2 regions of the Proteiniborus ethanoligenes genome follow, and region 2 is predicted to be linked to the other one. Evidence: riboswitches for the same ligand, from Rfam matches in the RefSeq annotation. Region 2 holds a riboswitch; the other holds the start of a gene.

Region 1 (16,259 bases), on a different contig from region 2:
GCTCAAAATTTAGGCATAGATGTTGAAAAAGCAAAAATAATCATACTCATAATTTGTTCCTTTATTATTGCAACAGCAGTTTCAGTTAGTGGGATAATTGGATTTGTTGGATTAATTATCCCTCATATTTTGAGATTAATAGTAGGACCAGATCACAGAATACTAATACCATCCTCAATGTTAGCGGGAGGGATATTCATGGTATTTGCAGACACCTTAGCCAGAACAATTATATCACCAACTGAAATACCAGTTGGTATAATTACAGCATTTTTTGGGGGACCGTTTTTTATTTATCTTTTAAGAAAATCTAAGAAGAATATATAAAACTGTATAAATAATAATATTATTAATAAAAATAGATTCTAAGAAATATTTTTTAGAATCTATTTTTATTTATGATATAATTTTGTTGGAGGGATAATGATACGAGATACAGACATAGTAAAAACATTCAATAAAAATGCAATTGAAATATTTAAACAAGTTATCCACATAGACTTAAATGATGGCAGGGTTTCTTTAGACTCTGAAATAATATTCTACGATGGTGTAATTGTAGTAGTAGCTTTATCAGGAGTTATTTCAGGTCAAATAATGATTAATATTTCTGAGGAGCTTGCTAAGCTTATTTGCTTAAAGCTAATGGGAGGTGTTCCTGTAGTTAATATAGATAGAGATGCTAAAAAAGATATTTTTAGCCTTTGTAAGCTCATTATCGGGAACTCATGTGCTAGCTTGTATGAAAATGGAGTTTCAATGAATGTAACAAGCTATGGAATAATTCAAGGAAGAGATTTTGATTACATGGTCTTAGATAGGAAAGCTACTATAATTACATATGAAGATTTATCGGAAAAAATGGGAATGATAATATTATTAAACACAAAAGAAAAATAAAATTTTTGTTAACTTTATCAATTGACTTTATTAAAAAACATTAGTAAAATCATAAAGGTTGATAAAAAATACTAAATATATTAACGAGTTGACAAAACGGGGGACCAATAATGATGTTAAATGTAGTATTAGTAGAGCCGGAGATTCCACAAAACACAGGCAACATTGCTAGAACTTGTGCAGCAACAGGGACATCTCTTCATCTTGTAAAGCCATTGGGTTTTTCAATAGACGATAAGCATTTAAAAAGAGCAGGACTCGATTATTGGAACTTGCTAGATTTACATGTATATGAAAACCTAGATGAATTTTTTCAAAAAAACGAGGGGAGTAAATTTTACTTTGTAACTACAAAAGGAATTCAAAGCTATACGGATTTTAGCTTTGAAGAAGGAGCCTTTTTATTGTTTGGAAAAGAAACAGCAGGACTTCCAAAGGATATTCTTGCAAAACATAGAGAAATGACAATGAGAATACCCATGGTAGAGGATGAAAAGGCTAGATCTCTAAATCTTTCTAATTCTGTTGCTATTGTGGTATATGAAGCTTTAAGGCAATTAAGATTTCCAGATTTAATATGAGTAATATAAACTTTAAGGATGAAATTATTTAATACAAATTGCAAATTGCAGCTAGTATGCAAATAAATAAAAACAGGAGGTTTATCATGGAAATAGCTTTTGGTGTTTTGGGGGGATTGGGACTATTTTTATATGGAATGAATCTTATGGGGACAGGCCTTCAAAAAGCAGCTGGTCAAAAGCTCAAAAGGCTTATCGAAATATTGACGAGTAACAGATTTATGGGTGTTATTGTAGGTATTATTGTGACGGCAGTTATTCAAAGCAGTAGTGCTACTACTGTAATGGTTATAGGCTTTGTAAACGCAAGTTTAATGACATTAAGCCAGGCTGTAGGAGTAATAATGGGAGCAAACATAGGTACCACAGTAACAGCACAGCTTATAGCATTTAAGCTAAGCGATTATGCGCCTGTGGTTGTTGCCATAGGTGTGGCTATTTGGCTTTTTTCATCTAAGAAAAAGAATAAAGAAATTGCTGAAATCATGATAGGATTTGGTATTTTATTTATTGGTATGGATTTTATGAGTAGTCATCTAAAACCATTGAGCAATTCCCAAGTTTTTAATGATATATTAACTAGCTTAAAAAACCCTGTACTTGGGATAATTGTAGGATTTGGGATAACTACTATAGTACAAAGCAGTAGTGCTTCTATAGGATTATTATTAGCACTAGCTAGTCAAGGTCTTTTAAGTATAGATATTGCACTTCCTATACTTTTTGGAGATAACATAGGTACTACAACAACTGCACTTATATCAAGTATAGGAGCTAATAAAACAGCTAAAAGAGCGGCACTTATGCATTTCTTATTCAATGTAGTAGGCACTATTATATTTATGGTTGTATTAAGAAAGCCTGTAGAATCATTAGTAATTTATTTTTCACCTAACAATATAGAAAGACAAATTGCAAATGCACATACATTGTTTAATGTTATTAATGTAGTTATTCAATTCCCGTTTGCTGGTCTGTTAGTTGTTATTGCTGAGAAGCTCATTAAAGGAGACGAAGAAAAGGTACAAGGTTTAAAATACTTAGACACAAGAATTATTGAAACACCATCCATAGCAGTAGGTCAAGCAGCTAAAGAGGTCCTAAGAATGGGTAGAATAGTTAGAGAGAATCTAAGAACAGCAATTGAATCCTTCTACGCAAAAGACGAGAGCCTAACTCAAAAAGTGTTTGAGGAAGAAAAGCTTATTAACGAAATTGAAAGAGAGATAACTAAATATTTAATCCAGCTTTCTCATGCGCCTCTTACAGATGCACAGCATGCAACAGTAACTACCTTGTTTCATGCAATCAATGATATAGAGCGTGTAGGAGACCATGCTGAAAATATAGCAGAGCTATCACAGACTAGAATAGATGAAAAGCTTTGGTTTACAGATATGGCTCTTGATGAACTTCATGTTATGTTTGATAAGGTAGAGAATACATTCAGTAAATCCTTATTGGCCTTTAAAACTGCAGACCCTGTAATAGCAAATGAAGTAATAGATTTAGAGGCAGAGGTTGATATTATGGAAAAGGAATACAGGGCTAGACATATTGAAAGACTAAACACTCAGTCATGCTCACCAAGCTCAGGTATAATATTTCTTGATATGATAAGCAATCTTGAAAGAATATCAGACCATTCTTCAAACATTGCTCTGTATATGTTAGATGCTCTAAAATAAGAGATAAACCAGATAAGTTTATAGAAAATAACCAAAAAAATCATTAAATATTAAAGATATTTAATGATTTTTTAATAAAAAAGTGATAAAAAGTGTTGTATATAAAAAAAATATATATTATAATGTTCTTGAACAACAAGATTGATTTTTATTTAACAATTCTATAATTAAATAAATGCTGAATGAAAAATGCGGAAGAGACCAATTAAATTTGGCGCCGAAGGAGTAAGTCATAAGTTTGCCATTTATGGAGAAGCTCTCAGGCAAAAGGACCGTATTTGGACAGTTCTCTGGAAAGCCTATGGCACCGAAGGGGCAATTCTTTAAAAAGAAGAATCTCTCAGGTTTAGAACAGAGTAGAGGGGCACATAATAATGTAAACTTCTATTCTGTTTTTTTGTCTCTAAATAATTGTATGTACATTATAAGGAGTGAAACCTATGAGCTGTATTATATTTACGAATAACCCACTAATAAAAGATGTATTTTCTTCTACATATGAAATTCAGTTCTGCGAAAAGGACTATATAGGTGTTTTGGAAACTGTAAGAGACAAAATACATTTGGGTCATATACTTTTATCACATCCCCTAGCAGGCAGCATTAAGCCTAATGAAACTCCATATAGAACAATTCTTATTTCAAAAAATAAAAAAAACTTAGATTATAATTCGTTATCAATTATAGAGAGTGCCATAACCACTGCCAGAAAATTTATGGAGAACAAGATGACTCCAAATTGGACTGATATAGCACTTTTAGATTTCCAGACAGTAGATTTTTCACTAATAGAAGGTATTTTAAATAACATGACTAATTTTGAATAAAACAGGGTAATTTTGGGTAAATTTTAGTTGCTGAACAGTATTATTTGCTACTGTTAACCACAATAGTAAATTGGGTATATAATAGTATAAAATTAAAGGAGTGACGCTAATGGCAAATCTATACGATACTATAATAATCGGAGCAGGTCCAGCAGGTTTAGCAGCAGGATTATATGCGGCAAGAGCAAAAATGAAAACGCTTATTTTAGAAAGAGAAAAGGCTGGTGGTCAAATAGTTACTACTGAAGAAGTAGCCAACTACCCAGGCTCAGAAAAGGACGCTTCAGGCCCATCACTAGTTGCTAGAATGGTAGAACAAGCAGAAGAGTTTGGGGCAGAAAGGGTACTAGATGAAGTTAAAGAGGTTCAGTTAGAAGACAAAATTAAGATTGTTAAAGGAGCAAAAGGCGAATATCACGCAAAATCAATAATAATTGCTACAGGAGCAAAGCCTAAGCTTATGGGATGTCCAGGAGAAAAAGAGCTTACTGGTAAGGGAGTTTCCTATTGCGCAACTTGTGACGCAGATTTCTTTACTGATTTAGAAGTTTTTGTAATAGGTGGAGGAGATTCAGCTGTTGAAGAAGCAATGTATTTAACTAAATTTGCTAGAAAAGTGACTATTATTCATAGAAGAGATGAACTTAGAGCTGCTAAATCAATTCAAGAGAAGGCTTTTAAAAATGAAAAAATTGATTTTATATGGAATTCGGTAGTTAAGGAAGTTAAAGGCGATGGCATAGTAGAATCAATGATACTTACAAATAGAGTAACTGGAGAAGAAACAGAAATTTTTGCTAATGAAGATGATGGCACTTTTGGTATATTTGTATTTGTAGGCTATGACCCAGTAACTTCATTGTTTGACGGCATGATAAACATGGAAAATGGTTATATTATTACAGATGATAATATGAAAACTAATATACCGGGAGTATTTGCAGCTGGTGATTGCAGGGTTAAATCACTAAGACAAGTGGTTACAGCAACAGCAGATGGTGCTATAGCTGCTACACAAGCTGAAAAGTACATAGAAAGCGTTTTTGAGGAATAAAAATAGAAATTTTTTAAATAAAACAAATATATTAGGAGGGATATGAATGTTAGCTGTTGACAAAGATACTTTTGAAGTTGAAGTACTTCAAGCAGAGGGACATGTTTTAGTTGATTTCTGGAGTGAAGGGTGTGAACCTTGTAAAGCCTTAATGCCACATATCATGGAGCTTTCAGAAAAATATGGTGATAAAGTTAAATTTACTAAACTTGACACAGGTAAAGCAAGAAGACTTGCTATTTCACAAAGAATATTAGGATTGCCAGTTATAGCAATATACAAAGACGGTGAAAAAATTGACGAGTTAGTAAAGGACGATGCAACACCAGCCAATGTAGAGGCTATGATTCAAAAATATCTTTAATGAATGATTTTGGTAACTGACCTAAGTAGTGAAGGTTATAAAATTTACTGCTTAGGGTTACAATAAAACATGTCACATTAGTGAAATATCAAGAGGAGGTGAACTCTATGCGCCTAGAAATAGGTAATATTATCATTAAGGATGTTCAATTTGGCGACAAAACAAAGGTAGAAAATGGTATTTTGTTTGTCAACAAGGAGGAGCTTATTGCAAGAATAAGCGATGATGACAACATTAAAAGTGTGGATGTAGAGTTGGCAAGACCAGGTGAAAGCGTAAGAATTACTCCTGTTAAGGACGTTATTGAACCGAGAGTTAAGGCTGAAGGTCCTGGTGGAATTTTCCCAGGAGTACTTTCTAAGGTTCAAACAGTTGGAACAGGTAGAACCCATGTGCTAAAAGGTGCAGCAGTTGTTACGACAGGAAAGGTGGTTGCATTCCAAGAAGGTATTATAGACATGACTGGACCTGGAGCAGATTACACACCATTCTCTCAAACTAATAATGTTGTTTTAGTTATTCAACCAAGAGATGGTTTAAAACAGCATGAGCATGAAAAAGCTATTAGATTTGCGGGATTAAAAGCTGCTGCTTATCTTGGAGAAGCAGGTAAAGAAGTAACACCAAATGAAGTAAAGGTATATGAAACGCTACCATTACTTCAAGGAATTCAAAAATATCCTGAACTCCCAAAGGTAGCATATGTACTGATGCTTCAAAGCCAAGGCTTGATGCATGATACTTATGTTTATGGTGTTGACGCTAAACAAACCTTATCTACACTGATTTACCCAACAGAGCTTTTAGATGGTGCTATCATAAGTGGTAACTGTGTTTCTGCTTGTGACAAGAATACTACTTATCACCACTTAAACAACCCAGTTGTTCACGACTTATTTGAAAGACATGGAAAAGAACTAAACTTTGTTGGAGTAATTATAACAAATGAAAATGTTTACTTAGCGGATAAGGAAAGATCATCAGATTGGTCTGCAAAATTAGCAGAATATCTTGGTGTTGATGGTGTCATCATATCACAGGAAGGATTTGGAAATCCAGATACTGACTTAATCATGAACTGCAAAAAAATAGAACAAAAAGGCATAAAGACTGTAATCGTAACTGACGAATATGCAGGTAGAGATGGAGCATCTCAATCATTAGCTGATGCTGATCCGCTAGCAAATGCAGTTGTTACAGGTGGAAATGCTAACGAAGTAATAGAACTACCAGCACTAGAAAAGGTTATTGGATATCTTGATCCAGTAAATACAATTGCTGGTGGATTTGATGGAAGTTTAAGAGAAGATGGTTCTATAGTAGTAGAGCTTCAAGCTATTACAGGTGCTACAAATGAGCTTGGCTTCAATAAACTAACAGCAAGAGGATTCTAAACAAACATAAATATATTTAAACAAAAACTGAAAGGAAGTGTGAAGATGGGACTATTTGATGGCAAAAAAGTTATCGTAATAGGCGATAGAGATGGTATACCAGCTCCAGCTGTCGAAGAATGTTTAAAGACGACTAACGCAGAAGTAGTTTTCGCATCTACAGAGTGTTTTGTCTGAACGGCTGCAGGAGCAATGGACCTAGAGAATCAACAAAGAGTTAAGGATTTAACAGAAAAGCACGGTGCAGAGAATATTATCGTTCTTTTAGGTGCTGCTGAAGGTGAAGCTGCAGGTTTAGCAGCTGAAACAGTTACAGCAGGAGATCCAACTTTTGCAGGTCCATTGGCAGGAGTCCAGTTAGGACTCAGAGTTTACCACGTTGTAGAACCAGAAGTTAAGGATGAATTTGATGCAGACGTTTATGATGAGCAAATAGGCATGATGGAAATGGTTCTAGATGTTGATGAAATAATTGAAGAAGTAAGTTCAATAAGAAATGAATATGGAAAATTTAATGATTAAATAAAACTACCCAAAAATACGAGAGGGGGGATACTAATGAGTAAAATAAAAGTTGTTCATTATATCAACCAATTCTTTGCTGGAATAGGTGGAGAAGAAAAGGCTGATTATAAACCAGAAGTAAGAGAAACAGTAGTTGGACCAGGAATGGCATTTAATCAAAGTTTTGGTGATGAAGCTGAAATAGTTGCAACAATTATTTGCGGTGACTCTTACTTTAACGAAAACCTAGAAGAAGCAAAAGCAGAAGTAATTAGCATGATTAAGAAATATAATCCAGACTTATTCATTGCTGGACCAGCCTTTAATGCAGGTAGATATGGTGTTGCGTGTGGAACAATCACTGATGCTGTAAAAAATGAACTAGGAATCCCTGTTTTAACTGGTATGTACATTGAAAATCCTGGCGCTGATATGTTTAAGAAAAGTGTTTATATTGTAGAAACAAAAAATAATGCGGCAGGAATGAGATCAGCAGTAAAAGATATGGCAAAGTTAGCTCTTAAATTGGCTAAAGGTGAAGAAATAGGTTCACCAGCAGATGAAGGGTATATACCTAGAGGTATTAGAAGAAATGTTTTTGTTGATAAGAGAGGTTCTGAAAGAGCTGTTGACATGCTTATTAACAAGCTTAAAGGAGAAGAATTCGTTACAGAGTTCCCAATGCCTGATTTCGATAGAGTAGATCCAAATCCAGCAGTTAAAGATATTACTAAAGCTAAAATCGCCCTAGTAACTTCCGGCGGTATAGTTCCAAAAGGAAATCCTGATCATATTGAATCTTCAAGTGCTTCTAAGTACGGAAAATATGATATTGCTGGAGTAGAAGATTTAACAGAAGAAACTTATGAAACAGCTCATGGTGGTTATGACCCTGTATATGCAAATATTGATGCTGACAGAGTTTTACCTGTAGATGTTCTTAGGGATCTAGAGAAGGAAGGAAAAATTGGAGAACTTCATAGATACTTCTACACTACTGTAGGAAATGGTACAGCAGTTGCAAGCTCAAAAGCTTTTGCAGCAGAGTTTGCTAAAGAACTGAAAGCTGATGGCGTGGATGCAGTTATATTAACCTCCACCTGAGGCACTTGTACACGTTGCGGTGCAACGATGGTTAAAGAAGTTGAGAGAGCAGGTATTCCAGTTGTTCATATGTGTACTGTAGTGCCAATCTCATTGACTGTAGGTGCTAACAGAATAGTTCCAACTATAGCTATACCACATCCACTTGGGAATCCAAGCTTAGAGAAAGCAGAAGAAAAGAAATTAAGAAGAAAATTAGTTGAAAAAGCACTAGAAGCTTTAACAACTGAAGTGGAAGGTCAAACAGTTTTTGATAAATAATTGTGCTGGCTGCGATTCGCAGCTAGCAGTTGCAAAAGCAAATAAAAGGGTGGTGTTTATTCATCACCCTTTTATAAGCCATAGCTTAGTAGCTAAAGACTATTTATAGTATGTAGCTGCCAGCTGCGAGTCAATAACAATAAATAATAATAATTTTTAATTATTTTGGAGGTGAAGTGTATGTCATTCCCAGTAGTAAAAGGTGCTGGTTACATACTAGCACACACACCAGATATGGTATTACACAATGGTACAACACAAACTTCAGAAAGAGTTATCAATCCTAACTCAGATTATTTAAAAGAGCTCCCAAAGCATTTGCGTAGCTTTGAAGAAGTAGTAAGCTATCCACCTAACCAAACCTATATTGGGTCATTAAATCCACAAGAATTGGCAAAATATGAAATGCCATGGTATGACAAAAAAGTTGAGGGTGCTGAAAGATTTGGTGAGCTAGGAGAAATAATGCCTCAAGATGAATTCATAGGTCTAATGCAAATGAGCGATGCTTTCGACCTAGTTAAACTAGAAAAATCTTTTGCAGAAAGTGTGAAAGCTAAGCTTGCTAAGCATCCATTAATAAGAGAAGAATTATTAGCTAAGCTTAAAGAAGGAGACTCAATAGAAGATATTAAAAAGCAAATAGATGAGTATCATGCAGAGGCTATTTACCATGACAATGAAATAGTTGGATGTGTAAAGAGAGCTCATGAAATAGATATTAATCTAAATGCTCATACAATATTTGAAAACTTAGTAGTTAAAGCATCTGGTGCTCTTGCACTAATGAATCTATTAGACAAAAATGGAATAGATGCAAATGATATAGAATATGTAATTGAATGCTCTGAAGAAGCATGTGGAGATATGAATCAAAGAGGCGGAGGCAACTTTGCAAAGGCTATAGCAGAAATGGTAGGCTGTAACAATGCTACTGGCTCAGATACTAGAGGATTTTGTGCAGCACCAACACACTCATTAATCGAAGCTGCTGCGCTAGTACAAGCGGGAGTATACCAAAATGTAGTTATTGTAGCAGGTGGAGCAACAGCTAAGCTAGGCATGAATGGTAAAGACCACGTTAAGAAAGGTTTACCTATACTAGAAGATGCAGTTGCAGGATTTGCAGTTTTAGTAAGCAAAAACGATGGAATAAATCCAATTTTAAGAACTGACTTAGTAGGTCGACATACTGTGGGTACAGGTTCTTCACCACAGGCTGTTATAACTTCACTAATAACGACTCCATTAGATAAAGGAAACCTAAAGATAACTGATATAGATAAATACTCTGTTGAAATGCAAAACCCAGATATAACTAAACCAGCAGGAGCAGGAGATGTACCTGCTGCAAACTACAAAATGATAGCTGCACTTGGAGTAAAAAGAGGCGAGCTCGAAAGAGCAGATGTAGCAACCTTTGGAGATAAACATGGTTTGCCAGGATGGGCTCCAACTCAAGGACACATTCCATCAGGAGTTCCGTATGTTGGATTTGGTAGAGAGGCTATGCTTAATGGAGAAATAGATAAAGCTATGATAGTTGGAAAAGGTAGCTTGTTCTTAGGACGTATGACAAATTTATTTGATGGCGTATCTATAGTTATGGAAAAGAACAGTGGAAAAGTTGAGGATGCTAAAGGCGTTTCAGAAGAAGAGGTTAAAAAATTAGTAGCAGAGGCTATGAGAGAATTTGCGTCACATCTATTAGGAAATTAGAGGTGATATAAATGTCAGAAAATATCAAAAATATAATAGGAAAAGTATTTAATGATATAGCAGATGCTGTAGAAACTGGACAATTTGGTCAAAGAGTAAAGGTGGGCATCACTGTATTGGGCAGCGAGCATGGTGTAGAAAACATCATAAAGGGAGCCGAGCTAGCTCAAAAAAGAAATTCTACAATTGAAGTGGTTCTAATTGGACCAAAGGTAGAAACAGAGCTTAAAATATATGAAGCTAATACAGAAGAAGAACAGCATAAGAGAATGGAAGAGCTTTTAGATAGTGGTGAAATTAAAAGTGCTGTTACAATGCACTACACATTCCCATTAGGAGTATCTACTGTAGGTAGAGTAATTACACCGGGTAAAGGGAGAGAAATGTACCTAGCTACTACTACAGGGACTTCATCTGCACATAGAGTAGAAGGCATGATAAAAAATGCTTTATATGGAATAATCACTGCAAAAGCAATGGGAATTAAAAACCCGACAGTAGGTCTTTTAAATGTAGATGGAGTAAGACAAGTTGAGAGAGCCTTAAATGAGCTAAAAGCCAATGGCTATGATTTTAGCTATGCTGAAACCATGAGATCAGATGGTGGTGCAGTTATGAGAGGAAACGACTTATTAACAGGCACACCAGATGTAATGGTAACTGACTCATTAACTGGAAATCTACTTATGAAAATATTTTCATCATACTCTACAGGTGGAGATTATGAAGCTTTAGGCTTTGGATATGGACCTGGTATTGGGGAGGATTATGAGAGAACTATCCTTATATTATCAAGGGCATCAGGAGTTCCAGTTGTAGCCAATGCAATAGAGTTCGCTGGTGAGCTTGCAAAAGGCAAGGTTGATAAAATATCAAAAGAAGAGTTTGCTAAAGCAAACAGTGCAAAGCTTCAAGACATTCTGAAAGGCTTAAAAAAGGATAACAAAAAAGAAAGCTCCGATGAGCAAATGGAAGTAGTGGCTCCTGATAAAGAAATAGTAACAGGTTCAATCTCAGGAGTAGACATCATGGAGCTAGAAGACGCAGTTATTGAGTTATGGAAAAAAGGCATATATGCTGAAAGTGGAATGGGCTGTACTGGTCCAATAGTAATGGTTAATGAGGCTAAGGTGGATCTTGCAGTTGAAGTTCTTACAAAGGCAGGATATATTGCAGAAGGCTCAAACCCATGTTAACAAACTAAATAGAACTATAGAACCGAGAATAATTATTCTCGGTTCTATAGCCTCTATATAATGAGTAAAATGCAAATTTGGAGCATATAGTAATTATTAAGATGAATTAATTTTTAAAATAAAAAAGGGTTTTCACGATTTGTGTAGAATATTATAATTGTTGTTGGTAAAACAAAAACAACACAGATAATACATAAAAATATTATAATAATTACAAGGGGGATTTAAGATGACAAAAAAATTACTAGCATTAACATTAGTAACTGTTTTAGTGTTATCCTTAGCAATCGGATGTACTCCAAAAACAGAACAACCAGCACAACCAGATCAATCAAATGAACAACCTGGAGATAATCAAGCTCAACCAGAAGCTCCTAAAGATGATAAGAAATTTGTAGTAGGTATGATAACAGATACGGGTGGATTAGGTGACCAATCATTTAACGATTCAGCTTGGGCTGGACTTAAAAAAGCAGAATCAGAATTAGGCGTAGAAGCAAAGGTTTTAGAGTCACAATCAGCTGATGACTATGGCCCAAACCTAACTAGCTTCTCAGAATCAGGTGCAGACCTAGTAATAGGAGTAGGATTCCTATTTGAGGAAAGCATGAAGGCTGCAGCAGAACAGTTCCCACAGCAAAAATTTGCAGTGGTTGACACTGTTATAGATGCTCCAAACGTAGCATCACTTACATTTGCTAACCACGAAGGTTCATACCTAGTAGGTGTAGCAGCAGGATTAACTACAAAATCCAATAAAATAGGCTTTATTGGTGGTATGAAATTCCCTCTAATCGAAGAATTTGAGTATGGATTTAGAGCTGGAGTAAAAGCAGTTAATCCAAATGCAGAAGTATTTGTTCAATATGCAGATTCATTTGATGACTCAGCAAAAGGTAAAGAAATAGCACTTGCTCAACATCAAATGGGTGCAGACGTTATATATCATGCTGCAGGTGGAGTTGGCGTTGGATTAATGCAAGCAGCTGAAGAAAAAGGCTTCTGGGCAATAGGAGTTGACCAAGACCAATCAGCATTAGCTCCAGAGCATGTTCTATGTTCAGCAATTAAGAGAGTTGATACATCTACATTTGAAATAACTAAAACTGCTAAAGAAGGAACATTTGAAGGCGGTAAAGTGTACACATTTGATGTTAGCAACGATGGTATGGGATATAGTGACAATGCAGGCAACTTACCAGAAGATGTTAAGGCTATAATGGAAACACATAAACAAGCTATAATCGATGGCAAAATAGTTGTTCCTAAGATAGAAGCAGAATTTACAGCTTTTGAAGCGCCACAATTATAATATCCATATTATATAATATTGAAAATAGGATATAAAAAAAGTATAATCATACTAGGTCAGGTGTTAAACCATCTGACCTTTATTTTCTATAAAAGGAGGGAATGAGCTTGGACTATGTAGTAGAGATGAAGAATATTACCAAAATATTTCCTGGAGTAGTAGCTAATGACAATGTGGATTTCACATTAAAAAAAGGGGAAACACATGTATTATTAGGAGAAAACGGCGCAGGTAAAACTACTCTAATGAATATATTGTACGGTCTATATTTACCTACATCGGGAGAAATCTATATTCATGGTGAAAAAGTCAGCATCGATAACCCTAATATAGCAATTGAAAAAGGTATAGGGATGGTACATCAACATTTCATGCTTGTTCAACCATTTACTATTGCCGAAAACATAATACTCGGTACAGAGCCTTCGAAGTTTTTTGGTCTTAATCTAGATATGAAAAAGGCTATTGAAGATGTAATAGAAATATCCGACAAATATGGACTAGCAGTGGATCCAAATGCAAAGATTCAAGATATTAGTGTAGGCATGCAGCAAAGAGTTGAGATATTAAAAGCTCTTTATAGAGGAGCGGACATTTTAATATTAGACGAACCAACTGCTGTTCTTACTCCTCAAGAAATTGATGAACTAGGAGTAATATTAGACAATTTGAAGAATCAAGGCAAATCAATTATTTTGATTACCCACAAGCTTAAAGAAGTAATGACTATGAGTGACAGAGTTACAGTTATTAGGAGAGGCAAGGTAATAGGTACACTTAATACCCAAGACACAAATACCGATGAATTAGCAGAATTCATGGTAGGTAGAAAAGTAAATCTAGTGGTAGAAAAAGAAGATAAAGAACCTGGAGATGTAATACTTGAGGTTAAAAACCTAGAAGCTTTAGATAATAGACATTTACCAGCTTTAAAGGGATTAAGCTTTAATGTAAGGGCAGGAGAAATACTTGCTATAGCTGGAGTAGATGGTAATGGACAAACAGAGCTTGTAGAAGTTCTTACGCACCTTAGAAAAGCAAAGTCAGGAATCATAGAACTGAATGGAAAAGATATTGCTAAATGTAGTACAAAGGAAATTATAGATATTGGCGTAGGTCATATACCAGAGGATAGACACAAAAGAGGATTAGTCTTAAACCACTCTCTTGCAGAAAATATGATATTAGGAAATCACAGAGAAGAACCTTATAGCAAAAATGGTATTATGGATTATAAAAAGATTCATGAGCATGCACTAGAGTTGATTAAAGAATTTGACGTAAGAACACCTAATGAAGAAGTTGCGGCAAAATCTCTATCAGGTGGTAATCAGCAAAAGGTAATTATAGCGAGAGAAATCAACAGAGATCCAATGTTATTAATTGCTTCCCAGCCTACTAGGGGACTTGATGTTGGAGCTATTGAATTTGTTCATAGAAGAATTGTTGAACAAAGAAATAGAGGAAAGGCTGTTTTACTAGTTTCCCTAGAGCTAGATGAGGTTATGGCACTAGCAGATAGAATAGCAGTTATTTATGATGGAAACATAGTAGGAATTGTAGATTCTAAGGATGCTACGGAAAGAAAGCTAGGTATAATGATGGCTGGAGGTAAAGCTGATGACTAGTGAGAATAGAGAGGTGAGAAAATGAATAGTAAAGACAGTAAACTTAAGATTTTTTTTGATAATGTAAAGTTTCCTGCATTTGCTGTACTTATATCATTCGTAATTGGAGCTATATTTATAGTGATTTCAGGTAACAGTCCATTAGTAGCATATGGAGCGCTTTTTAGCGGTAGCTTTGGTAGCATACCTGTTTTTGGAGAAACATTGTTGAAAACTACTCCCCTTATATTTACTGGACTTGCAATAGCTTTTGCATTTAGATGTGGTTTATTTAATATTGGTGCCGAAGGCCAGTATATTGCTGGAGCTATATCAACTGTAGCTGTAGCTTTTGTATTCCAAAACTTACCACATTTCCTTCTTGTTCCACTGATTTTTTTAGCTGGAGCACTTGGAGGGGCATTGTGGGCTTCTATAGTAGGATTTTTAAAATCTAAACTTGGAATACATGAGGTTATTACTAGTATAATGCTAAACTATACAGCTATGTTTGTGGGGAACTATTTTATTAGAACTATTTTGAACCCTTCTACACTAGAAGGCAGTGCACAAAAAGCGCACACTGTATTATTACCGCAAGCAGCAAGGCTTACAAAGTTTAAGGATTTATTTCCTTCAATATTTGGACACTCAAGTGTAAATACAAGCTTAATAGTAGCCATACTATGTGCTTTTGTTGCATATTTTATTTTATTTAAAACTACATTAGGTTACGAAATACGTTCTGTTGGGCAGAGTCCATTTGCAGCAGAATATGGCGGTATAAGCATAACTAAAAACCTGATTATATCAATGCTTATATCTGGTGCTTTTGCTGGGTTAGCAGGAACAGCACAGGTTGCAGGCTTGACTTATAAAGTAGATATGGCACCAGCTCTACCAGGATATGGGTTTACAGGTATAGCAGTAGCTTTAGTAGGAAAGAATCATCCAATTGGTGTATTAGTAAGTGCTCTCCTTTTTGGAATACTTAGTAATGGAGAAAGAAGAATGCAAATTGCTGGTATTCCAAAGGAAATCGTAGGAATAATTCAAGGAGTTATTATAATTTTCATCGCAGGCGAACAAATTGTAAAAATTATATCTAAGCACAGAGAAAAAAAGAATAAAACTGAGGAGGTGGCATAATGCTTTTTATAATACTAGCTATACTTGCTTCAGCATTAAGACTAGCAACACCTCTAATCTTTGCATCCTTAGGAGGAGTATTCTCCGAGAGATCAGGAGTTTTCAACATAGCCTTAGAAGGTATTATGATAATGGGGGCATTTTTTGCAGTTTTAACCACTCATTTTACCAACTCACCTTGGCTTGGTGTGCTAACTGCAATAATTGTAGGCATTATTACCTCTTTACTACTTGCTGTATTAGCAATACATTTAAAAGCAGACCAAACTATTACAGGGGTAGCTATTAACCTTTTGGCTACAAGTTTGACAGCATATTTGCTAGAAATTATATGGCATAGATCAGGACAAACTGACCCATTACAAAATAAAATGTTATCTAAAAACTTATTCCTAGGGCTTGAAAAAATACCTGTATTAGGAAGCTTTTTTGCACAATTACCTGTGTTTGTATATATGGCATTTATAATGGTTGCTGTGTCATACTATGTATTGTGGAAAACACCTTTTGGATTAAGGGTTAGATCAGTAGGAGAACATCCAAGAGCAGCAGATACAGTTGGTATAAATGTATATAAGACAAGATATATTTGTGTAATG
Region 2 (16,259 bases):
ATTCTCCAGCTATATCTAGGCGTATTGCCTGAATTAATTCTTCCTGTGTTACTTTTCTGTCCACGTTAGCACTAAATGGATTACCAAAGCTAGGCATAAAATTACACTCCTTTGTTATTTATTAATTTTATTATTGCCCTATGACTAATTATGTAATCATAGTATTACAATATATATGATTGCATATAAATTTTAATTCTAGTAATTACCTTGAAAGTTTATTTGTGTTTTTTATCCTAACATATGGGTAAGATATTTTAGTTGGTTATTAACTTTTTTATTTAGATTTCTAATAATATAAAGCTGGTGATAAAAATGGATAAGTACTATATAAATGCTATAAAAGAACTAAACAATTGGAAAAAGAAAATGCAGAAAAAACCTTCTATAATAAATAAGACTTCAAAGGGCATACAAAATAGGATAAATAATACTTTACCTGACAAATATCATGAGGTTCTTACTTTTGCTATAAAAAATATGATTAAAATTGTATTATCAGGCTCACAGTTCATGACTAAAAATCCTTATCCATCTATGCCTCTTGAAGAAAGAGAAGGTTTAGTTAAAGAAAAAATAAGCTTTTATAAAAAAACTGCTATGCTTGAAGGTGCTAGTACAGGAGCAGGCGGAATATTAATGGGACTTGCTGATTTTCCTCTACTGCTCAGCATAAAATTTAAGTTTCTGTATGATGTTGCAGCTATTTATGGCTTTGATACTAGAGATTATAAGGAAAGATTGTACATACTAAAAATATTTCAGCTTGCTTTTTCTAGTCAAGCAGTGGTTAATAAAGTATTTCATGAAATAGAAAACTGGGAAGAGTATTCTAAAGCCCTTCCCAGTGATATAAATCTATTTAATTGGAGAGAATTTCAGCAGGAATACAGGGATTATATAGACATTGCCAAACTCATGCAGATAATCCCTGGTATAGGTGCAGTTGTAGGCGCCTATACTAACTCTAAGCTTTTAAACAAGCTTGGGATCACCGCTATGAATGCTTATAGGATGAGAGTAATCTAAATACACTTAATCCCTTTGTCTCAGGATTTCTTTTTAATGAGAATATAAATAGGGTGGTTAACACAACGCCCTTAAACATACTAGATATACTTATTGCCCACCATACTCCGTTTAGGCCTAAGCTAGTTGATGAAAGTATTAGTGCTGCTGGTATCCTAAGTCCATTGAATAATATGCCTACAATTGATGGAGGAACTGTTTTGCCTAGCCCATTAAAGGCGCCTGCTGTAGTTATTTCAATACACATAAATAGCTGAGAAAGACCTAGTATTTTAAGATATACTATTCCATATCTTATAGACTCTTCCTCTGGAATAAAAATAGAGAATACGGGTCTTGCTCCAAAGACTAAAAGGCTTGTTGCAAATATTCCTATTACAGATACAATAGCTAATCCAACAAAATATCCCTTAAATACTCTATCCCATTTTTTAGCTCCATAGTTTTGTCCCACAAAGGCACTCATGGCCGTTTGAAAACCTCCTGCCGTCATCCAGGATATGGCTTCTATCTGGGAGCCTACCTTTTGTACTGCTATGGGTATAGGCCCCCACTGGGCTATGATTCTTGCTATAAACATGGCAAAAATGGTAAATAGTCCACTTTGTAGTGCTACTGGTAAGCCTAGCTTTACTATCTTTCTTATATGGTCCCTATCAGGTCCTTTTAAAAGATTGAGCTCTGAAAAAAGCTCATGTCTTTGTTTTGCTATGGTAATAAATATAATCGTTACAGTTATTTGGGCTATTATTGTTGCTATTGCTGCACCTATGACTTCAAGCCTTGGAAATGGACCTATTCCTAAAATTAATAGTGGGTCTAAAATCATATTTATTATAAGTCCTATTGTATTTATGATAAAAGGTGTCTTGCTATCTCCATATCCATTAAATATTGCTGAAAAAACTGGATTTATAAAATAAAATACTAATCCAATAGATATAATAACTAAATAATTTATTGCATTATTGATTATATCTTCTTCCCCTAAATTAAAAAATTCTATTAAGGATTTTCTAAAGATAATAAGTACAAACGCATAAAATAAAGCAAGACAAATAATCATTTGAATACTATGCTTTATATATACCTTTGCTTCCTTCATATCCTGTCTTCCTACTGATTGTGCTACTCCTACTTCTGCACCTATTTTAGGAATCAGTATAAATGCCATGGCAAGCCAGGTGAAAAAGCCTGCTGTTCCTACTGCTGCCACAGCTCTAGGCCCAACTCTTCCAACCCAAATCATATCTGTCATATTATATGCCATCTGAACAAAGGATGTGCCCATGATTGGAATGGCAAGTCTAAAAAGCGCTTTAAATATACTGCCTTTTGTTAAGTTGTTCGTGTAAATCATCTATGTCCCCCTTAAACTTCTAAATATATACTTTCTATTAAGCCCTTTAAGACTATTCTATAATTTCATCAAGTTCTATTTTAACAGGTTTGTCTAAAGATATGGTATTGTAAGACACAATGGAATCATAAACAAATATCTCTACACCATTTTCATGTGCTAGCTTAACTCCTTCTGAAAATGCTCTATCCATTTGCCAGTTTAGCTTAAATACTTTAGGTCCCTTCATCTGTATTAGAAAAAGTATTATTCCTCTGTAGCCTTGTTTAACTGCTTCAATCATTTCTAATACATGCTTAGCACCTCTTTCTGTAGGTGCATCTGGAAACATAGAAATATTATTGTTTTCTAGTGTAACTCCTTTTATTTCAATAAAGCCCTTTTCTTTTTCAGTTTCAAAATATATATCATATCTGGATTTACCAAAGGTTACTTCTCTCTTTAGATGTATTATATCCTCAAGCTCTTTAACCTTTCTCCCTTCTAGTGCTTCAAACACTACTGAATTGGGCACTTGGGAATCCATATTAACTAGCATCTTCCCTTTCCAAACTGCTATAAGTGAATATTTAGTTTTTCTAGTCATATTATGTGAGCAATCCTCTAATAACACTTTTGCTCCTGGTAAAAGCAGTTCTTTACATCTACCTGTATTTTTAACATGTACTATTTCTTCTTTTCCATCTATTAAGACCTGTGCTATGAATCTATTAGGTCTTTTTAAGAAAATTCCTTCTATTATTTTGTCATACTTCATATTTTTCTCCTTCTGATATTATCCAAACTTTTTTCTATACCCGCATTTTCTACACAATTCCTCAACTGCTTTTCTATTTGAGAAGCCATTTATAATATCTCTAGCTCTAGTACTCTCTATTATTTGGGAGAAATGAGCCTTATTTATATTACCCAAGTTAATTATTCCCTCCCCATCAAGACAACAGGGTACTACAGTTCCATCTACTAATATAGCAGCCTGATTTCTAAGTCCATAGCAAAAGCCTTTGCCCTCATCTTCCTCTTCCTTTAAATCAGGCCATTTAAATTCAATATCCTGGTTTAAATATATCCTTTCCATGATTTTAATTCCACTACCAGGTATGACTTTTTCTTCTATTTTATAGTCTAAATTAAACTCTTTCTGGATTATTTGGAGTATTTGAATGTTTCTTCTCTTTTGTAAGTTTGTTGCATTATCCCTGTCTAGATTCCATAGCCTTAAGGCTATGAAAACATTAGTCTTATCAGCTGCTTCCTTTGCAAAGGAGATAATCTCCTTAATATATTCTTCTTTATTATTATGGCTTTGGTTTCCATCAAAGCTATGCAGCGAAAAATTAACCTGCCTTAAGGCCGGCTTCATAAGTATTTTATCTTTTGCTTTACTTATAAGAGTCCCATTTGTTGTTATATTGACCATAAAGCCTTTTTCATAGCTTATGTCTAGAAATTTATCTATTTCTGGATGGAGAAGAGGCTCTCCTTTTACATGAAAATATAGATAATCTGTGTAAGGCTTTACTTCATCTAATATTTTATTGAAGACATCAAATTTCATAATTTCAGGAGATCTTTTTGTTTGTGGACAAAAGCTACAGGAAAGATTGCATACATTTGTAATTTCAATATAGAACTTTTTAAACTTTTTCATCAGCTTATACTCCAGCCTATATATTTATTTTATTAGCTTTGATAATTCTCTGAATACAGGAGTTCCTGCTTCTTTTAACAAATCAAATAGTACTGTTTCCGTATTTACAATAACAGCACCCATTTTATCCATAATAGAAAGTCCATTTAAATAATTTTCCTTTGTTCGTGAGCATACAGCGTCTTCTGCTATAAACACTTCATAACCATTGTCTAATAAATCTCTAACTGTTTGATATACACAAACATGAGTTTCCATGCCTGTAATAATAACTTTTTTTCTCTCTATTTGATTAAGAGCTGTCTTTACTTCTTCAGTATAGCCTGAAAAAGATATTTTTTCATATATATAGTCTCCATTTATATTTTCGCTTATTTCTGTTACTGTCTTGCCTAATCCCTTTGGGTATTGCTCAGTAGCTATAATAGGAATATCTAATTTTTTTGCCGTAGCTATTAAAATATTTGTATTATCAATGGTTTTTTTCCCGTGCTTCATTGCAGGTACTAGACGCTCCTGAATATCAATTATCATTAATATTGCTTCCTCTTGTCTTAATGTAAATCTATTCATTTATAAGCACTCCTTTTAATTATTAGTTTAATACCTTTATAATATCATTTTTTTAGAAATTTATCATATGAAAAAAGCCCCTTAAATATTTAGATGTCTATTTAAGGGGCTTAAGCTATTCAGATAAGAGTCTCTTTTCTCCAGTTATTTCTTGAATAGGTCTAATGTTTTGAGATACCTCTAGTGTTCCCATATAGTTTTTATTTTCATCTCTAACTGCAAAATATCTAATATAGATATATTCTCCTCTTAGTTTAATCCAGAAGCTTTCACTATCCTTCTTTCCGCTTTTGAAATCATCTAGTATTTTTTCTACTGTATTTACACTTGAATGAGGATGACAGTTTTGCACTGTACGTCCTATTACTGATTTTGTTCTTGGGAAAAACCTTTCTTCAGGCTGTGAAAAGTATTTTACTATATCGTCCTTATCTATAAATGTAATGTCAAATGGTAATGTATTTAAAATTCTTTCAAGCTCTTCAACCTTTAATATTCCTGTATCAAACTTAACATAGCCAGCAGGTCCTCCATGGGTTTCTTCCTTTGCCTTTTCTTCTACATTTTCTCTCTCTGGTCTCCATTTTTGAGTTGGTGCTACTAGGCAATAACCTATTTCTTCGCTGTCTTCTGCTATTTTAAGCCACTCATCCTCAGTAAGCACATCTAAAAGCATAGGTACCATTATGCTTTCTTCTTTAAATATCATATCGATAATTCTAGTAGATAAGGCTTCTGCTTTATTTTTTAATTCTTTTGGGTGGATTTCTCCTTCTAATAAATAGGCTTTGAATGCCTTAAGCTCTCCACGAATTTCATCATCTACACCCCACATAACCTTTGGTGGTGCTGTTATATTGTATTTCTCCATATAAGGGAATAATATATTTTCCTTTCTACTATAATGCTTTTCAATGTCGAATAGCAAATTTACGTCTCCTATAATACTATTTTTAATCTCTTCATTTTCATTTTCAACATATGCATCTACTTTAGGTAAAATATTGTTTTTTAGTAAATCCTCTATAGCAAAGTTTTCTTCTTTAAGTACTCTCACAGGATGACCTATTTTTTCCTCTTCCTTTGTTTCTGTATGGATTTCCTCTATTGAACCCTTAAATATTTCCGCATGTACATCACAAAGTCTTTGAATTTCTTCAACTGGCATTCCATCCTTTATTAGCCCTGCTTCCATTTCAGATATTTCGCTGGCAGATACTCCATCTATAAGCTTTGCAAACTGATCCTTAACTTCCTTTGGATCCTTCCCGTCATGTAATTGCATAATTATGTCCTTTAATACTGCCTGTCTCTTTTCCTTATTGGTATCCTCCATTACCTCTCTGTTGTTGATTAATTCACTCATTTTTATTCCTCCTTAATAATTAAAATTTTCTTTACAATATTCATTATTGAATTATTTCAAAGCTGTTTTCCTTTAATTTTTCTATTACCTTTTCTATATGGATATTTTTCATTTGTGTTCCTTTAGGTATGGTCATTACTCTCCCTGCAGTGTTCATCATAATTGGATTTACTATGTCTACAAAGCCTAAATCCCTTAATATTTCCTTTATTTCTGGATACTTATTACATAGCTCATATATAGTTTCGTTTAAAGAAATAACTTTATTCATATATATTCCTCCAATCCTTTCTATATATAAAATATACCCCTATTTAGGAATAAATTATGTGATTGAAATCAATTCTCAATTAAAATTATATAATATTTAAATTTATAGTTATTCCAAGACAAAACAAGGATAGCATTTGCTATCCTTAAGTCTGAAATTTATTTTATTATTCCTTTTACCGTAGTAACCTCTAAACCTTTTTCTCTTAATGCTTCTACAAAAGGATTGATTCCAACTGCATCACTAGCTATATGTCCTGATACTATAAGATTACCTTTATTCTCTTTTTTTAGCCTTATGTAATCAGGGTATGTAATGTGAATATATACAACAGTATTTACTCCATTTTCAAAGTAAGCATTTGCAACATCATATCCTCCGTTTGTGTAAGTACCATGTGCAACTACAGTTTTTCCTGCTTTCCCATTTTCATCACCTATAAGCAGCTCAACTTTAGTCCTTGCCACTTGCATTTCTTTAAAGCTACTCAGTGCTTTTATTACATCTTCAAGAGTAGCATTTTCATCTTTACAAACTTGATCAACTTTATCCTGCATAAGTCTTCTGCCTATTTCATCTAAGGGCTGATGAATATTTAAAAATGGCATATTGAGCATTTGAGCAACTGAAATTGTGCTATCATAATTTGCACTCATAGCTGATATTTTCAACATTTCATATTTATCCTCTATTGCTTTTTGGGCAGCTTCCTCAGGTACTCCATATTTATTCATTACTTTTACATGATCCTTATAGACCTCATGGGCATTTATTATACTTGCCTGTGGATGATGTGCTATTACGGCATCATATCCATTTGCCTTAGCATAGTACAAATCAGAACTATCTATGTCTATACCAAAGAGTATCTTTTTAATACCTTTTCCTTCTACATATATCTCAGAATCAGCAGGGATATAATCAAATCCTGACATATCCAGTGCTAATTTCATTATTTCATTTGTGTTCATCTCTTATCCTCCTTTAAATATAATAACTATCAAATTATTTACTTTAAATATATAAATATGCCTAAAAAATGCATTACACTTCCACCTAGTACAAACAAGTGCCATATAGCATGATTATAAGGTATTTTCTTAATTGAATAAAAAATAGTTCCCAAGGTATAAATTATACCACCTGCTAATAGCCATATGAAAAATCCCTTTGGAACCATCTGTAGCATAGGCTTTATTGCAATAACCACTATCCAGCCCATAAGTACATACATAAGCACAGAAATCATTTTAAATTTATCAAATTTATTATAGGTAAATATTTTAAAGCCAATACCAATTAATGCTATGGTCCAGACAGCTGATAATATGCCTATTCTCCAATATCCTGTCATGGACAATAGGGCAACTGGAGTATAGGTTCCTGCTATAAATAAAAATATTGAGGAATGATCAAATACTCTAAGTATCTTCTTTATCTTTTGATTTTGAAAGCTATGATATAGGGTTGATGATGTATATAGACAAATAGAACAAGCTCCATATATACTGAATGCGACTATTGATATTGGGCTTTTGTCCCATATGGCATATATCAGTAAAATAGTTAGGGTGACTATGCTAAACAAAATTCCTATACCATGAGTTATACTACTTGCTATTTCCTCTTTTAAGGAATAGGCCTTTCTCGAAATTTGGTTGACATCAAGGGCCAAGATCTTATTTTTTTCTTTCATTAACATGTACCTCCTTATAAATTTAATCCTACATATATTATATACAATGTTTCCATAGAACAAAACTATTTAATCTATTGTTTTGTCCTATGGAAGTATTTTTTGTTTAATATTTTCAGGCAGTAAATCCTTCTACAGTCGAAAAATGTAGTATATAAAGCCACTATAAGAAATTAAAAGCAAATAAGGTCTTTTTTAGCAGGTTTTTATTACTTTATGTAGAACTTTATACCTATATAATTGGAATAGACTTTTAGGGGGTGATGTAATATATAGGTTAGAGTTAAGTCTAGTTATTCTACTGGCTGTTTTTGGGCACAAGTATTAGATCCTTATTTAGGCTTTTGCATTGAATGTGTTAAAAAAACAAATTAAGTCATTTATAGGAGGCATATTATGTTTTGTTCTAATTGTGGTGAGAAAAACAATGAAAACTCTAAATTCTGTCGTATTTGTGGAAGCAAGCTTCAACCCCCTTCTAACACGAATATGGCCGTAGAGGTAAAGCAAGAAAGCAGTTTAGTTCAAAGTCAAACAGAAGCAGAAACAAATGTAGTAGCCCATAGTACTGATGAAAATAAAGCTAAAAAGAAGCTATTTCAAAAAAAAGCTCCTATTATAGCTGCAGCTCTTATACTCATATTTTTAATACCAGCTACTATTTTTTTTGCAAAGGGCCTCGGTTTGTTTAATGGGAAAAAGGCCATCTATCCTGTTGTATATATGAAGAAAAACGAATTGGTGGCAAGAGATACTAGAAAAGATAAAGCAACTCCTATTACGGATAAGCTTTGTGATGACTACACGTATGATGATATTTTTGGTTATGGTGATTTTTCATATTTTGCTACCAGTAGCAAGGATGATGCAGCTTCGTTATTTTTCAGGTTCACAAAGGATGGTAAGAAAATGCTATTTCTCCAAAATATAAGAGAAGGTGAAGGCTATGATGAAGTAGCTGACTTATATTTAAGAAATATTGTAGGTACAACTCCAAAAGGTAAGTCCACAGATAAATATGGTATTAAGATAGCATCAAATATTCTTCCTGCATTTGATATCTCATTTGATGGTAAATACATAGTTTATATGAAAAACTGGAATTATGATGATGGTGGCAGTTTGTATATAAATGATTTGAAAAAAGAAATAAAAGTTGCTGGTGATGCATACCCTGATTTTCAAATTTCAGATGATGGAAAACACATTCTTTATAGTAGAGTTAATAGTAATGTATCTGAAAGAGATTATTATATAGCCCTTACAGCTAAAGAAGATAGTACGGAAAAAATAGATTCTGATATAAATGAAATAGTTAAAGTGACTGATAATTTTGAAAAAATTTACTATACAAAAAGCAATGGTGATTCTGGTTATGATTTATACCTAAAGGAAATGGGCAAGGATAAGATTAAACTTTTTAATGATATGGATAGTTTAATCTCTATACAAGAAGATGGCTCTATAGTTTATCTTAAATCCTATGTTGAAACTGTAGACTTAAGAGAGATTGTAAATGATAATATGGCTGCTACTGATAGATTTATGACTATGCCTTATAAGGATAATTACATTTTGTATTATGATTACTACTATTATTATTCTTACCCTGTTTATGATATGGCTGCATATAATCGTGCATTAGAACAGTATTATAGAAAAGAAGAGAGAGATGAGATTAGATACTATATTGCAAACAATCCAACTCATGTTGTGAAAAAGGATTTATATATATATAGGGATGGGGAGTCTGAGAAAGTGGAATCCAGTATAGCCCAAATAATGAATGCTAGTGAAAACAGCTCTATTACTTACTTTAAGTATATTGTAGAAGAGGTGCCAAAACGTAACATCTCTGATTTTAGTAATGCATATGCTGTTGAAAACTACTATTGGGAAAATGTAAATCAGAAAAAAGATTTGTATAGATATACAAAAAGTGATGGCAATAAACTAGTATTGTCTAAAGACGATTACCTTTATATTGTTTTTTCAGAGGATAATAATTATGCATATATGAAGGATTTTGTTGAAGGCAAGGGATATTTACTTAATAAATATGATTTGTCTAACACTGACAATAAGGAGACCATTGCTACAGATGTAACCTACTTTGAGGTTTACCCTGATTCAGAAGTCATTTATCTAAAAGATGAAAAAAATAGCTTAGGTGATTTATATCTAAAGACTAATGATAGAAACGAGAAAATAGCAGAAAATGTAAATTGGTATAGTGTATTTTATGATGAGGATAATAAAGTAATCCTTTGCCTGACTGACTATAATTATGAGAGATATATGGGTAAACTTGTTAGGATTTCAAACTTTGAGAAAAAAGTAATATCTGATGATGTAAATCATTATTTCTATAGAAGTCCTAATGAAGTTTTATTTACTAAGGAATACAGAGAAAGCAGAGGAGATGCAGAGCTTTGGCTTTATAACGGTAAGGAAAAGAATATAAAAATAGATGATGATGTAACTAATCTATTGTACTACTAATTTCAAAGACATCTGTAATAAATATCAAGGGCATATCAAAACGATATGCCCTTAGCTTTTGTTTTATTTAATCACATATCTATATATCAATATGGCTTGGTCTGGTTTTATCTTTACATCACCTTTCAAGAAGGTAACTTTTGGTCCATCTTCCATCTGAATTTCTGTATCTGTTAGGCCTCTTACATAAGCTTGAACTGCTTCTGCATGTGCTAAGTCAACATTTTCCTTTACGCCCCAGGCGGTTGCCATTACAGCACCAGGGTTTCAGGTGTCACACATAGTATCTAGTCTTTCTTTAATAGAAGCAGCTATACTTTGCTTTAGTGCTTTTTCAACATCGCCATCATGTGCAAATAACATATCTTTTTTCTCCTCCTGTTCATATAATAATAGAAAAGTTCAGGTAAAGATGCTTTACCTGAACTAAGTATAAACTATTTACTCCACTTCAAGATAAGATCTTTTGCAGCTTTTGCTTCGTCTATTCTTCTAACTGGTGTATCATGTGGTGCACCTTTTAGTATTTGTGGATCTTTTTCTGCTTCTTCAGCTATTTGTATCATAGCTTCTATGAAGCTATCTAGAGTTTCCTTACTTTCAGTTTCAGTTGGCTCTACCATTATAGCCTGGTCGACTATTAATGGGAAGTAAACTGTTGGTGGATGGTATCCGTAATCTAATAGTCTCTTAGCAATATCTAATGTAGATACTTCTAAGTTATCTTCCTTTAGTCCACCTAATACAAACTCATGCTTGCAAACCTGATCTAGTGGTAAATAGAAGTGATGCTTAAGCTTATTCATCATATAGTTTGCATTTAATACAGCTACTTCGCTAGCTTCCTTAAGTCCTTCTGCTCCCATTGAAAGTATATAGGTATATGCTCTTACATTTACTCCAAAGTGCCCGTAGAAGCCTTTAACCTTTCCTATTGAATCTGGACAATCATAATCTAAAACATATTTGTCACCTTTTTTCTCTACCATTGGACAAGGAAGGAACCTAGCTAGGTCTTCTCTTACTCCAACTGGACCACTTCCAGGTCCTCCGCCACCATGTGGTGTTGAGAAGGTTTTGTGTAGATTATAATGCATTACATCAAAGCCCATATCTCCAGGTCTTGTAATTCCCATGATAGCATTCATATTTGCGCCGTCATAGTACAACAAGCCGCCAGCCTCATGTACAAGGTCAGCTATTTCTTTAATATTCTTTTCAAACAATCCAAGAGTACTTGGGTTAGTAAGCATAAGCCCTGCTATTTCATCACTTAATACAGCTTTAAGTGCTTCCATATCTACTGCACCATATTTGTCTGATTTAATCTCTACAATATCAAAACCTGCGACCTGTGCACTCGAAGGATTTGTTCCATGTGCTGAATCTGGAACTATTATCTTTGTTCTCTTTTTGTCTCCTCTTGATTCATGGTAAGCTTTTATTACCATAAGGCCTACAAGCTCTCCATGAGCACCTGCTGCTGGCTGTAAAGTAGTTCTAGCCATACCAGAAATTTCAGAAAGATATTTTTCAAGATTGTATAGAAGCTCTAGTGCTCCTTGCACAGTATCCTCAGGCTGATACGGATGAAGGTCAGCAAATTTGTCTAATGCAGCCATATCTTCATTTATTTTAGGATTATATTTCATAGTACATGAACCCAATGGATAGAATCCAGTATCTACACCATAGTTTTTATTTGAAAGATTAGTAAAGTGTCTTACTACATCTACTTCACTAACTTCTGGTAAATCAACTTCCTTTTCATTTAAAAATTGGCTTGGTATAAGAGAATCTAATGGAAGCTCATTTACATCATTTTGCGGAAGGCTATAAGCAGTTCTTCCTTCTCTGGAGATTTCAAATATTAAGCTATCATATTTTCTTAGCATACTACATCACCTCCAAAGCTTTTGCTAAACTATCAATTTCTTCTTTTGTTCTCTTTTCTGTTACGCACAAAAGAAGTCCATTACTAAATTCATTGTATTCTTTTCTAAGCTCATATCCTCCAAGAATTCCTTTGCTTAAGAGTTCCTTATTTACATTGCTAGCATCCATTTCACTAGTAACCGCAAACTCTTTAAAGAATGGTTTGTCGAATAATGGCTTGAATTTCCCTGATTTAAGGATTTCATTATATGCATAGTGAGCTTTTTGTGTGCTTTGTAGTGCTGCCTCTCTTAATCCTTGTTTGCCCATGGTTATCATGTATATTGCAGCCATAACCATGTTTAAGCCTTGGTTTGAGCATATGTTTGAGGTTGCCTTATATCTTCTTATATGCTGCTCTCTGGCTTGCAGAGTAAGAACAAATGCTCTCTTCCCATCTGTGTCTATGGATTGACCTACTATTCTTCCTGGAAGTTTTCTAACAAGCTTTGAGCTAGCAGCCAAGAATCCTAAGTATGGACCACCATAATTAAGCCTATTTCCTAAGGATTGACCTTCACCTACTACTATATCTGCACCTAAATCTCTAGGTGTTTTCAATATGCCTAGTGAAATAGGATCTACATACATGATAAAATTAGCTTTGTTTTCGTGAACTATTTTCTCTACTTCAGTTACATCTTCAATTATTCCAAAGAAGTTTGGACTTTGAACTATTACTCCAGCAGTATTTTTATCTACTAGAGATTTTAGTTTCTCTACATCTGTAACACCATCAACCATATCTACTTCTATTAGCTCTATGTTTCTTACTCCTAAATAAGTTTTCAGAACCTTTCTAGTCTCTGGATTAACTGTTTTTGATACTATAATTGAGTTACGTCTAGTACTATCACATGCCATTATAGCCGCCTCTGCTGCTGCAGTAGGTCCATCATACATAGATGCATTAGTTACATCCATGCCTGTAAGATTAGTTATCATTGTTTGATATTCAAAGATTATTTGCAATGTTCCTTGGCTTATTTCAGGCTGATAAGGAGTATAGGCAGTATAAAACTCTGATCTCATGGCAAGATGCTTTACTATAGATGGAATGTAGTGATCATAAGCTCCTGCTCCTAAAAAGCATGTCAAATCCTTTGCGCTTTTATTTTTTTCTGCAAGTCCATTCATATGAGATATAATCTCCATTTCTGACATAGCCTTGCCTATGTTAAGCTTTCTATTCAACTTTAAGTTAGCTGGTATATCGGAGAACAAGTCCTCTATAGAGCTTACACCTATACTATCCAGCATTAGCTTCTTGTCTGCCTCCGTATTTGGTATAAATCTGTGCATACTATTCCTCCTTACTACAGAAGTCTTCGTATTCCTCAGCATTCATTAATTCTTCTAATTCAGATTCATCTGTAAGTTCAATTTTTACAATCCAGTTAGCATATGGATCTTCGTTGATTAAGCCTGGTTCTCCATCTAAATCTTCATTTACCTCAACAACTCTACCTGATACAGGAAGATAAGAATCTGAAGCAGCTTTAACTGATTCAACTACAGAGAAAACATCTCCTGCATTTAGTTCGTCATCAACTTGAGGTAATTCAACATAAACGATTTCCCCTAGCTTATGTTGTGCAAAATCTGTAATTCCAATATAAGCTTCTTTTCCTTCTACTTTTATCCACTCATGATCATTTGAATATAATAGACCTTCTACTATTTTCATAAAAAACTCCTCCTTAAATTTAATCCTTTTTTATTTTTTTATATTGTTTTATTTTTTATAATGCTTTTGATAGAATGTCTTGCTTACTACCTTAGCTTTTAATGTTCTGTTTCTTACTTTGATTTCAATAGGCGTTTCTAAAGCTGTATAGTCCATATCTAGCATTGCAAAGCCTATATTTCTCTTTAAAGTAGGAGAGAAATATCCTGTAGTTACAAAGCCTATTTTCTTATCATCTGCATAAACTTCATAGCCATGTCTAGGTACGCCCTTATCTATCATTTCAATACCTACTACTTTTCTCTTTAGCCCTTCTGCTTTTTGTTTTACAAGGGCATCTTTTCCTATAAAATTATCTTTATTTAGTTTTACAAACATTCCTAGTCCTGCTTCTAATGGAGTAATATCTTGACTTATTTCGTTTCCATATAGAGGAAGTGTAGCTTCAAATCTTAATGTGTCTCTTGAGCCAAGACCCGCTGGTCTAATCCCTTCTTCTTTACCTGCTTCCATTAGCTTCTCCCATAGACTTTCTGCATGCTCATGGTCAAAGTAAATCTCAAATCCATCTTCTCCAGTATATCCAGTCCTTGAAATTAAACAATTTGCTCCAGCTACATTTACATCTCTTTTTAAATAGAAAAATCCTATTTGAGAAAGATCTGTGTCAGTAAGTTTTTGAAGAATCTTTTCTGCTTCTGGTCCTTGGATAGCAATTTCAGATATTTCATCTGAAAGATTCTTTACAGTCACATCGAAATCCTTTGCGTGTTGATTAATCCACTCTACGTCTTTTTCCACATTACTTGCATTGATAACTAGGAAGTAATGGTCTCTTGAGAACTTGTAAACTAAAAGATCGTCCACAACTCCTCCATCTGGATAACACATAAAACTATATGCTATCTGATTGTCATTAAGTACAGATACGTCATTTGTAACTAAGTACTGAATAAAATCAAATGCCTGCGGTCCTGTTACTTCTACTTCTCCCATATGGGAAACATCAAAAATCCCTGCTCTTGTTCTAACTGCTTCATGCTCCTGTGTCAAGCCCTCATATTGTACTGGTAATGCCCATCCTGCATAATCTACAATGTTACCACCATATTTCAGATGTGCATTATAAAGCGATGTTTTTCTTGGTTCTGCCAAAGTAACTCCTCCTTTCAGTTTTTGGGTTTCTTTATAATACTATAAATTAATATTAATTATGTAATAATAATTATTATGTTCGTTGTAAAAATGCACAGCATAGATATAATATACCCAATTTATTTGTAAATCTTACATCTGATATTCATAGGATTATATGGTGTAGTTAATCATAATGAAAAAGGAATACAATAGCATAAAAGCATTAGAAAGCCGTGTGCCATTATATTCCTCTGTTCTATAACCTGAGAGTTTCTGTATTATAATACATTTCTCCTTCGGTGCTGATTATTCAGACTCTTCAGAGTTCCATCTGATGACGATACTTTTGCCTGAAAGTTTCTATAAAAGATTGGCTCTTCTTATATTGCTTCTTCGGCTATCTCACTATATGTAGATATCTCACGCCACCTTCATCTGGTGCATATATATTTTTCATTTCCTCATTCGCTTAAATGATAATATATTTTCATAAAAATATCAATAATTGTTATTAAATTAACTTTAGTATTGTTAAATTTTTAACCATCGTCGTTGGAATAAGGTTATGTACACATTAAAGATGCACCTGTCTGGTTATCTAATATTGGCTTTTTATATAAGAAAGTTTTCTATTATTTAGTTATATTACTTGTATTAAATTATATTATATTTATTAATAATTAACAATGATTGTTAGGAAAATTTCACATTTATTGTTAAACCATTTTCAATATTGTTTTTAGTAATATATATTATATTTGTGATAGAATATAATTTATGTAGTAGATACACTTATTATGTCATAGGTTTATGCAAATTTTGGAGGTGGATTTTTTGAGTAATCAATGGTGGCATATGGTTAAAGATTTTCAAATGAAATTTGGGCATCCTTATAGAGATACTCCTAAACTTCTTGATTCTGATAGAGTGTCTAAAAGATACGATTGGATGCTTGAAGAAATAAACGAGTTTAAGGAAGCAAAGGATATTTATGAGCAAGCAGATGCAATGATAGACTTAATGTACTTTGCCTTAGGAACTCTGGTTGAAAT

Evidence for each region. A riboswitch is a leader RNA that binds a small molecule or an ion and turns the genes downstream of it on or off. The one in region 2 is predicted to bind glycine.
Region 1: it holds a riboswitch for glycine, as region 2 does, so the genes downstream of both, BLV37_RS11730 (GrdX family protein) here and gcvT (glycine cleavage system aminomethyltransferase GcvT) in region 2, are expected to answer to the same signal.

What each region holds. Positions count from the first base shown of each region.
Region 1 is NZ_FNQE01000029.1:2,291-18,549, forward strand. Features, by position in the region: gene BLV37_RS11710 (FecCD family ABC transporter permease) at 1-327, shown strand, start outside; gene BLV37_RS11715 (hypothetical protein) at 424-900, shown strand; gene trmL (tRNA (uridine(34)/cytosine(34)/5-carboxymethylaminomethyluridine(34)-2'-O)-methyltransferase TrmL) at 1,011-1,481, shown strand; gene BLV37_RS11725 (Na/Pi cotransporter family protein) at 1,568-3,169, shown strand; glycine riboswitch at 3,352-3,454, shown strand; glycine riboswitch at 3,456-3,528, shown strand; gene BLV37_RS11730 (GrdX family protein) at 3,610-3,996, shown strand; gene trxB (thioredoxin-disulfide reductase) at 4,106-5,050, shown strand; gene trxA (thioredoxin TrxA) at 5,097-5,414, shown strand; gene BLV37_RS11745 (glycine/sarcosine/betaine reductase component B subunit) at 5,522-6,808, shown strand; gene grdA (glycine/sarcosine/betaine reductase complex selenoprotein A) at 6,854-7,330, shown strand; gene grdB (glycine reductase complex selenoprotein B) at 7,367-8,677, shown strand; gene grdC (glycine/sarcosine/betaine reductase complex component C subunit beta) at 8,858-10,396, shown strand; gene grdD (glycine/sarcosine/betaine reductase complex component C subunit alpha) at 10,408-11,592, shown strand; gene BLV37_RS11770 (BMP family lipoprotein) at 11,822-12,904, shown strand; gene BLV37_RS11775 (ABC transporter ATP-binding protein) at 13,012-14,532, shown strand; gene BLV37_RS11780 (ABC transporter permease) at 14,554-15,660, shown strand; gene BLV37_RS11785 (ABC transporter permease) at 15,660-16,259, shown strand, end outside.
Region 2 is NZ_FNQE01000008.1:69,840-86,098, reverse strand. Features, by position in the region: gene BLV37_RS04770 (demethoxyubiquinone hydroxylase family protein) at 1-97, opposite strand, end outside; gene BLV37_RS04765 (EcsC family protein) at 316-1,029, shown strand; gene BLV37_RS04760 (MATE family efflux transporter) at 998-2,389, opposite strand; gene sfsA (DNA/RNA nuclease SfsA) at 2,442-3,146, opposite strand; gene BLV37_RS04750 (radical SAM/SPASM domain-containing protein) at 3,165-4,040, opposite strand; gene BLV37_RS04745 (hydrolase) at 4,065-4,613, opposite strand; gene BLV37_RS04740 (DUF438 domain-containing protein) at 4,729-5,979, opposite strand; gene BLV37_RS04735 (DUF1858 domain-containing protein) at 6,023-6,250, opposite strand; gene BLV37_RS04730 (Nif3-like dinuclear metal center hexameric protein) at 6,409-7,221, opposite strand; gene trhA (PAQR family membrane homeostasis protein TrhA) at 7,260-7,946, opposite strand; gene BLV37_RS04720 (zinc ribbon domain-containing protein) at 8,343-10,448, shown strand; gene BLV37_RS04715 (hypothetical protein) at 10,512-10,700, opposite strand; gene gcvPB (aminomethyl-transferring glycine dehydrogenase subunit GcvPB) at 10,886-12,343, opposite strand; gene gcvPA (aminomethyl-transferring glycine dehydrogenase subunit GcvPA) at 12,345-13,685, opposite strand; gene gcvH (glycine cleavage system protein GcvH) at 13,687-14,070, opposite strand; gene gcvT (glycine cleavage system aminomethyltransferase GcvT) at 14,119-15,225, opposite strand; glycine riboswitch at 15,449-15,540, opposite strand; gene BLV37_RS04690 (pyrophosphohydrolase domain-containing protein) at 16,042-16,259, shown strand, end outside.